DNA from 2 places in the Mesorhizobium sp. M0698 genome. Region 2 is predicted to be linked to the other one. Evidence: riboswitches for the same ligand, from Rfam matches in the RefSeq annotation. Region 2 holds a riboswitch; the other holds the start of a gene.
What was found. A riboswitch is a leader RNA that binds a small molecule or an ion and turns the genes downstream of it on or off. The one in region 2 is predicted to bind S-adenosylmethionine.
Positions count from the first base shown of each region.

Region 1 (4,413 bases), on a different contig from region 2:
TGTCGATGACTGACCGGCTTCTGGCCACCGGCTATTCGAAATCGCAAGTGAGCTTTCTGATGCGCAACGCGGATCGCATGACGTCCGCACTCCGCGCTGACAGACTGAACGACAATGGCAGAGCCTGCGGTATCGACTCCGCCAGAGCCCATGTGCTGGGATGTCTCGGCAAGCAGTTGTTCCCCTTGCAGTCCAGCTCAAGCGCTTCACTTGACGACGAGAAGCAAACCAGAGGTTTTTGGGGGAAGAAGCGATTGGCAGTGCGAGAACTGCTCTTTGTCGGTCAGTTTCATGGCTGCCTTGGCGCCGCGAAAGAATATCTGTTTCGCGGCTGATGGCCTGCGAACAAGATCAGCGGGCGACGCGGAAATGCTTGGACAGTTTCAGGCCCTGCGCCTGATAGTTCGAGCCTAGATCTGTGCCGTAGAGCGCCTGCGGCCGTTTCAGCATGTGCTCGTAGACCAACCGTCCGACGATCTGGCCGTGATCGAGGATGAACGGCACTTCGTGGCTGCGCACCTCGAGCACCGCCCGGCTGCCGGTGCCGCCCGACGCCGAATGGCCGAAACCCGGGTCGAAGAAACCGGCATAATGGACGCGGAACTCGCCGACCAGCGGGTCGAAAGGCGTCATTTCGGCGGCGTAGACTGGCGGCACATGCACCGCCTCGCGCGACACCAGAATATAGAATTCGTCCGGATCGAGCACCAGCTCGCCGGCACCGCTCTTGTAGAGCGGCTCCCAGAAATCGACGACATCCTGCGCGGCGCGCTTGTCGACGTCGACCAGGCCGGTGTGGTGCTTGCCGCGATAGCCGACAAGCCCATCCTTGTCGCCGTCGAGGTCGATCGACAGCGCGATGCCGCCGCCTGAGATGTTGGGTGGTTCGGTGGCGACCAGCATCTCGGCGCGGTGCAACTCGTGCAGCTCGCTTTCTGACAAGAGCGCATTGCCGGTGCGGAACCTGATCTGTGACAGCCGCGAGCCGGTGCGCACGACGATCGGGAAAGTGCGCGGGCTGACCTCCAGATAGAGCGGACCTTCATAGCCTGCGGCGATCTTGTCGAACTCGTGGCCACGGTCGGTCATTACCCGGGTGAAGATATCGAGCCGTCCGGTCGAGCTTTTCGGGTTGGCCGAGGCGGAAATATGCGCGGGCAGCGCCAGGCTTTCGAGCAGCGGCACGATGTAGACGCAGCCGGTTTCCAGCACGGCACCTTCGGCGAGGTTGATCTCGTGCAGCTTCAGCCGGTCGAGCTTGTTGACAACCCTGTAGTCCGGGCCGGGCAAGAAGGAAGCACGCACCCGCCAGGCCTTGTCGCCGAGCCTGAGGTCAAGGCTGGCCGGCTGGATCTGATCGGAATCGAGCGTGCGCGGCGATTTCAGCGCGCCCGTCTGGAACAGCGCGGAAATATCCTGATCGGGAAGAATGCCTGTCTGCCGCAAGGGTCTGGCTCCGTTCGAACGCCGGGCGAGGTCTTGTTCTGTCGCAGGTCCGACCGTGGACGCCTTTGGCACCTGCTTGGTACAACCCTCTTAATCATGCCGGCAATTGACGCAAGCGTGGCGCGGGTCTAAAGCTCGTTATCCCGTGGTGATTTGGCCGGTCGGCTTGCAGCCACGTTAAACAAGTCGCTAAAGGACCGTCGGGCCGCAAGGCCATATGGACCGGTTGCGACTTTCGCGACCGGTTTTTTGTTGTTTGGACCAATTTTGGTGTTTGGATGGAATGATGACCAAGAAGCGCGACTGGAAGCCTCAGACCGCACTCGTGCATGCCGGGACGCTGCGTTCCGGCTTCGGCGAGACCTCCGAGGCGATGTATCTCACCCAAGGCTATGTCTACGAGACGGCGCAAGCGGCGGAGGCCCGCTTCAAGGGCGAGGAGCCGGGCTTCATCTATTCGCGCTATGCCAATCCGACGGTCGACATGTTTGAGAAACGCATGTGCGCGCTGGAAGGAGCCGAGGACGCGCGCGCCACGGCATCCGGCATGGCGGCGGTGACGGCAGCACTGCTGTGCAGCGCCAAGGCGGGCGACCATATCGTCGCGGCGCGCGCGCTGTTCGGCTCCTGCCGCTGGGTGGTCGAGACGCTGGCGCCGAAATACGGCATTGAGGCAACGCTGGTCGACGGCACCGACATCGCCAATTGGGAAAAGGCGGTCAAGCCGAACACCAAACTGTTCTTTCTGGAAAGCCCGACCAATCCGACGCTGGAGGTGATCGACATCGCCGCCGTCGCGGCACTTGCCAATTCGATCGGCGCCAGGCTGATCGTCGACAATGTCTTCGCTACGCCCTTGCAGCAGAAACCCCTGCAGCTCGGCGCCCACATCGTCGTCTATTCGGCCACGAAGCATATTGACGGCCAGGGGCGCTGTCTTGGCGGCATCGTTCTGTCGGACAAGAAATGGATCGACGAGAACCTGCATGACTATTTCCGCCACACCGGCCCAAGCCTCTCGCCCTTCAATGCCTGGACGCTGCTGAAAGGCCTGGAGACGCTGCCGCTACGCGTACGCCAGCAAACGGAAAGTGCCGGCCGCATCGCGGATTTCCTCGCCGAGCGCCCGCAAATCGCCCGTGTCATCTATCCTGGCCGTGCCGACCACCCGCAAGCGGCGGTGGTCAAGAAGCAGATGTCGGGTGGCTCGACGCTGATTTGCCTCGATGTGAAGGGCGGCAAGCAGGCGGCCTTTGCCTTCCAGAACGCACTCGACGTCGTGCTGATTTCCAACAATCTCGGCGACGCCAAGAGCCTGATCACCCATCCGGCGACGACGACGCACAAGAACTTGACCGATGAGGCCCGCGCCGAGCTCGGCATCGGACCGGGAACGCTCAGGCTGTCAGTTGGCCTTGAGGACGCCGACGACCTGCTCGAAGACATCGAGCAGGCACTGAGAGTTGCCGGATAAGGGCTGGCCGAATAGAGGCGAGCGGGGACGCGCCGATCAGGCGCCGGACGGGGTCTCTTCCAGCTCCGCGACGGGCTTGGTCTGGATAGTCATCACATTGCCGCGCCAGTCGACGGCGCCGCTCAGCCATCCGCGCGCCCAAATGGCGGGAAGCATCAGGTCTCGCGCCATCATCGCCAGGATGGTGCGCAGCGACAGGTGCCATCCCTTGGCCGAGGCCAAGGCGCATTCCGGCAGGTAGGCCGCGACCAGCACGGCGATGGCGGTTGCCGGCAGGCTGACGCCGGCGTCAGCCGCCGCGATCAGCGCAAGCACCAGCGGCGGCGCTGCGCCGATCAGGATCTCGGGGGCGAAGAACAGCGCGAAGGTGACGCGGCGCAGCCGCGCCCAGCGCGCCTGCCGCGACCAGATCTCGCCAAACGTGCGCCGGCCGAGCGGCTGTTCGAAGGGCGAGGCGACAAGATTGACCCGCAGTCCGAACCCGTTGACCAGCTTGGTCGCGGCGGCGTCTTCGGCGATCTCGGCAGCAAGCGCGCAGATGCCGCCATTGGCGTCGAGCATCGGCTTATTCCACAACATGCTCTTGCCCTGCGCGAAGCCGAGGCCGAGCGCCTCTCCGGCGTACTGCCAGCGTGCCTGCAGCGTGTTGAGAAAGGCGCATTCGACCTCCCCCCAGAAGCCGTCCGGCCGCGAGCCGATCGGCGTCGAGCAGACGAGGCCGGTGTCGTGCCGCCACGCCGCCATCAGGTGCTGGACGTAGTCGCTCGGCATAAGCACGTTGGAATCGGCAAGGATGACCCAGCTATAATGCGCCGCTTCCCAACCCTTCACGCAATTGTTGAGTTTTGGATTGCCGCTGATGCGGTCGTCACCGACTAGAAGACGGGCGCGAATAGCTGGAAAGCGCGCCATTGCGGCGGTGATCGGCTTGACCACCGGGTCGTCGGCATGGGCAACGCAGAAGATGAGTTCGTAGCGCGGCCAGTCGAGTGAGAAGGCGCGCTCCAGCGTCTCTTCGGCAAACGGCTCGACGCCGCGCGCCGGGATGACGATCGATACCGGCGGCGCGTTGGCCGCGGGCGGTGCGATCCTGCCTGGTCGCTTCAGCTTCAGCGAAGCTAACAGGATGCTGGCGAGATTTGAAAGAAGGAGGGCTATGGAAAGGAGGGCGGCTGCGAATGTCGGTTCCATCGAGATCTGGTCACTCCAGAAGTGCCGGCCGCATGACGGCCGTTTTCAACAATTCGACAGAACGCTGAGTCGCCCGGCACAAGCCTGCACACCATCATTGTCATGTGTCACTTAAATGACATTGTTTTTCGGCACCTGCGCTCGAGTCGGGCAAGGAGATGACGCGCATCGTTGATCAAACTGCGCTGAGCGTCGAAGTTCCATCTACATTGCTTTGGAGCAGTTTATGTACAGCGCCGTCACCCGCAACATCGAAGTGCAGGTCAGGCCGTTCTATCTGGAGGATCACTCCGACCCGCCGC
Region 1 covers NZ_JAMYPQ010000015.1:110,125-114,537, reverse strand. Annotated here, with positions in the region: gene NKI16_RS25090 (hypothetical protein) at 1-335, shown strand, start outside; gene NKI16_RS25085 (2'-deoxycytidine 5'-triphosphate deaminase) at 352-1,446, opposite strand; SAM riboswitch at 1,582-1,659, shown strand; gene NKI16_RS25080 (O-succinylhomoserine sulfhydrylase) at 1,730-2,920, shown strand; gene NKI16_RS25075 (glycosyltransferase) at 2,957-4,111, opposite strand; gene apaG (Co2+/Mg2+ efflux facilitator ApaG/CorD) at 4,338-4,413, shown strand, end outside.
Region 1: another riboswitch for S-adenosylmethionine. It lies ahead of NKI16_RS25080 (O-succinylhomoserine sulfhydrylase); the one in region 2 lies ahead of metX (homoserine O-acetyltransferase MetX).

Region 2 (4,413 bases):
CGGCTGCCTCCGACGACGACGACATTCTGATTTTGCAACGATCCCATAGATCACCTCTCGTTCCCGGCCGCCGGACCATCCAGGCGCGCTCATCGATAAGGACAGCGCAGGTGGGTGGAAATCATCGGTGCCAGGCGGAAAATATTTTTCAGGTGACGGCAGAGCTCGTGCAAAGGCAGCTCGGAGCAGCAACGGCAACGGCGCGCCAGTTTTGTATTCAGCTTCATTACCTCGGGGGTAATCGACCAGCGCGCAAGGCCTCGGCAAATTGCTCCTATCAAGCCGGTGGTTCGGCTTCGACCACTAGGAGTACAGCCATGACCACCTATGCCGTCGCCCATATGCGCCAGGTCACGCCGGGGCCGCAAATCGTCGAATATTTGCAGAAGATCGATGCCACGCTGGAGCCGTTTGGCGGGCGCTTCATTGTGCATGGCAGCGAGGTGGAAGTCGTTGAAAACACCTGGCCGGGCTATCTCATAGTCATCGAGTTTCCCAACCGGCAGCAGGCACGTGCATGGTACGACTCGCCCGCCTATCAGGAGATATTGCCGCTGCGCACCGGCAATTCCCAGTCCGACGTGGTCTTCGTCGACGGCGTCCAGCACCCGCACAAGGCCACCGACGTTCTCGAATAGAGGGACGATCTGCCACGATTGGCTCTTATCGTTTCAGCAGAAACACCGCCTGCTGGCCGAAAAAATTCCAGAACCACCACGGCATCGAGAAGCCGATCCGCTGGCCATTGGCGTCGAGCGCGGTCGCCTTTTCCACCGTCGCGCCAAGCTCGTCGCACAGATTGACGAAATCGCGAATGGTGCAGAAATGGATGTTCGGCGTGTCGTACCAGGAATAGGGCAGGTCCCTGGTCACCGGCATGCGGCCGTTGAACAGTAGCGAAAAGCGCACCCGCCAGTGGCCGAAATTCGGGAATGAGACGATGGCGCGGTTGCCGATCCGGAGCAGTTCGTCGAGCACCAGCTTCGGATTGCGGGTCGCCTGCAAGGTCTGCGACAAGACGACGAAGTCGAAGCCCTTGTCGGGATAGAATTGGAGATCCTTGTCGGCATCGCCCTGGATGACCGACAGGCCACGCGCCACGCATTCGTTGACGCCGCGCTGCGAAAGCTCCATGCCGCGGCCATCGACCTTCTTGGTCGCCTGCAGCAATTCGAGCAGCAGGCCGTCGCCGGAACCGACATCCAGCACCCGCGACTGCGGCGGGATGAGATCGGCGACGACTTCCAGGTCGACGCGCTGGGCGCGGTTGACGCTCATGCGTTCGCCTCCTGCCTGGCGCATGATCCTGATCCGAAAAGTCTGCAACTTTTCGGGGTCATGCGCTGATGCCTGGCGCATGGTCCTGATCCGAACAGCCTGCAACTTTTCGGGGTCATGCGCCGAGCCCTCTCGCCCGAGCGGCCGAGGCGATGAAGCCTTTGATGGCGGCGAACAGTTCCGGCTCGTCGAGCAGAAAGGCGTCGTGGCCGCGGTCGGTCTCGATCTCGACGAACGAGACCGAAGCGCCGGCCGCGTTCAGCGCGTGCACGACCGAGCGGCTCTCTTCGGTCGGGAACAGCCAGTCGCTGGTGAACGAAACCAGGCAGAAGCGCGTCTTGGTGCCGGCGAAGGCATCGGCCAACCGGCCGCCATGGTCGGCGGCGAGATCGAAATAGTCCATTGCGCGGGTCATGTAGAGATAGGAGTTGGCATCGAAGCGATCGACGAAGGTCATGCCCTGATGGCGCAGATAGCTCTCGATCTGGAAGTCGGCATCGAAACCGAAGGTCAGCGCTTCGCGGTCCTGCAGGTTGCGGCCGAACTTGCGGTGCAGCGCTGCTTCCGACAGATAGGTGATGTGGGCGGCCATGCGCGCCACCGCCAGCCCCTTTTCCGGCCGCTTGCCATGCTCGAAATACTTGCCACCGTGCCAATCGGGGTCGGCCATCACCGCCTGCCTGCCGACCTCGTGGAAGGCGATGTTCTGCGAGGAATGGCGGGCGCCGGTGGCGATCGGCAGCGCCGAGAAGACGCGCTCGGGATAGCTGGAGGCCCATTGCAGCACCTGCATGCCGCCCATCGAGCCGCCAAGCACGCTGAACAGCTGTTCGATGCCGAAATGCTCGACCAGCATCAACTGCGCCCGCACCATGTCGCGGATGGTGATGATTGGTAGGTCGAGCCCGTAGGGCTTGGCTGTGGCGGGACTTGTCGAGGCGGGGCCGGTGGAGCCGAGGCAGCCGCCGATGACGTTTGACGAGATGACGAAGAAACGGTCGGTGTCGATGATCTTGCCGGGGCCGATCAGCACCTCCCACCAGCCCGGCTTGCCGGTCACCGGATTGGTGTTGGCGACGTGCTGGTCGCCGGTCAGCGCATGGCAGACGAGGATGGCGTTGGAGCGCGCGTCGTTGAGCGTGCCGTAGGTCTGGTAGGCGATCTGGAACGGCGACAGCAGCGTGCCGGCGTCGAGCTTGAGCGGCTTGTCGGCGCCGAAACGCAACACCGGGCTCGACGGCTGGTCGGCCTCGTTGTTGGTTTTTCGAGCGCGCAAAGCGACCATCACATCTCCTTGCCCGGCCTTCCGTTGTCCACCGGTCCGGGCAACAGCCAGTCAGGGCAACAAAAAACCGGCCATGCCTTCGCAAAGCCGGTTACAAGATGCAAACGGCCCTTTAGCAAGTTGTTTAACGTGGCTGCAAGCCGACCGGCCAAATCACCACGGAACTGTCGATGCTCTTCTATGACTCGCGCGTGGGTTCGTCAACGGCAAGTTCTTGATCCCGAATTGCCGCCCCTCGACATTCCGGGCCACGGCTTGTATTTCCGCTGCGGCCTCCGGATGGAGGCATCCTCGACGGATTTCATGGAATGAGCCAGACACCGGATCAGACACGTCCAAGGCCCCGCGCCGGCATCATGGACATTGAAGCCTATGTGCCCGGCAAGAGCGCGGCGCCTGAAGGTGTCGCCAAGGTCCATAAATTGTCGGCGAACGAGAACCCGCTCGGTCCTTCGCCAAAGGCGATTGAGGCCGCGCGCGCGGTCGCCGACAAGCTCGCGGTCTATCCCGACGGCAGCGCCAGGCGCCTGAGGGAAGCGATCGCCGAGGTGCACGGGCTCAACCCGGCGAACATCGTCTGCTCCAACGGCTCCGACGAGATTCTAGGCCTGCTGGCGCAGACCTATCTCGCACCCGGCGACGAAGCCATCATCACCGAACACGGCTTCATGGTCTACAAGATCTACATACAGTCGGCCGGTGCCGTCCCGGTAACGGTCAAGGAGACCGATGAGCGCGCCGACATCGATGCGATCCTCGCCGCGGTGACGCCGGCTACCCGGATCATCTTCCTTGCCAATCCAAACAATCCAACCGGCACCTACGTGCCGTTCCAGGAGGTGCGCCGCCTGCATGCCGGCCTGCCGCGAAACGTGCTTCTGGTGCTGGATGCAGCTTACGCCGAATATGTCCGGCGAAACGATTATGAAGCCGGCGTCGAGTTGGTGGGCAGCGCGGAAAACGTGGTCATGACCCGCACTTTCTCCAAATTGGGCCTGGGCGGGGCGCGGATCGGCTGGATGTATGCGCCAATGCACGTCATCGACGCGATCAACCGCGTGCGCGGGCCTTTCAACGTCAATGCGACGGCGATCGAGGCCGGCATCGCGGCGATCCACGACCGCGCCCATATCGAACGCAGCGTCGCGCACAACGAGACCTGGCTAGCCTGGCTGAGCGAGCAACTAAGCGAGCTCGGGCTGCGGGTGACGCCGAGCGTAGGCAATTTCATCCTCATCCACTTTCCCGAGGACAAAAAGCATTCGGCGGCGGCCGCCGACGACTACCTCAGTGCGCGCGGCTACATATTGCGGCGCGTTTCCGGCTACGGTTTTCCGAGCGCGCTGCGCATGAGCATCGGCACCGAAGAGGCCAATCGCGGCGTTGTCGCAGCACTCGCGACATTCCTGAAAAGCTAGAACACCATGACCTCACCGATGTTCGAAAAGATCGCGCTGGTCGGCATCGGCCTGATCGGCTCGTCGCTGGCCCGCGTCATCCGCCGCGAGGGACTCGCCGGCCAAGTCGCGATTTCGACGCGCAGCGACGCGACGCTGGCACGCGCGAGCCAACTCGACCTTGGCGACACCTATACGACGGATGCGAAAGAGGCGGTTGGCGATGCTGATCTGGTTATCGTTTCGGTGCCGGTCGGCTCTTCAGGCACGGTCGCCGCAGAGATCGCGCCGGCGCTGAAGAAGGGCGCCATCCTCACCGATGTCGGCTCGACCAAGGCGTCGGTGATCGCGCAGATGCAGCCGCATGTGCCTGATGGCGTGCACTTCATCCCCGGCCATCCTTTGGCCGGCACCGAAAAATCGGGACCGGACGCCGGTTTTGCCGAACTGTTC
Region 2 covers NZ_JAMYPQ010000002.1:58,795-63,207, forward strand. Annotated here, with positions in the region: gene NKI16_RS04875 (SDR family NAD(P)-dependent oxidoreductase) at 1-47, opposite strand, end outside; gene NKI16_RS04880 (DUF1330 domain-containing protein) at 318-638, shown strand; gene metW (methionine biosynthesis protein MetW) at 664-1,278, opposite strand; gene metX (homoserine O-acetyltransferase MetX) at 1,394-2,563, opposite strand; SAM riboswitch at 2,656-2,733, opposite strand; gene hisC (histidinol-phosphate transaminase) at 2,872-3,981, shown strand; gene NKI16_RS04900 (prephenate/arogenate dehydrogenase family protein) at 3,988-4,413, shown strand, end outside.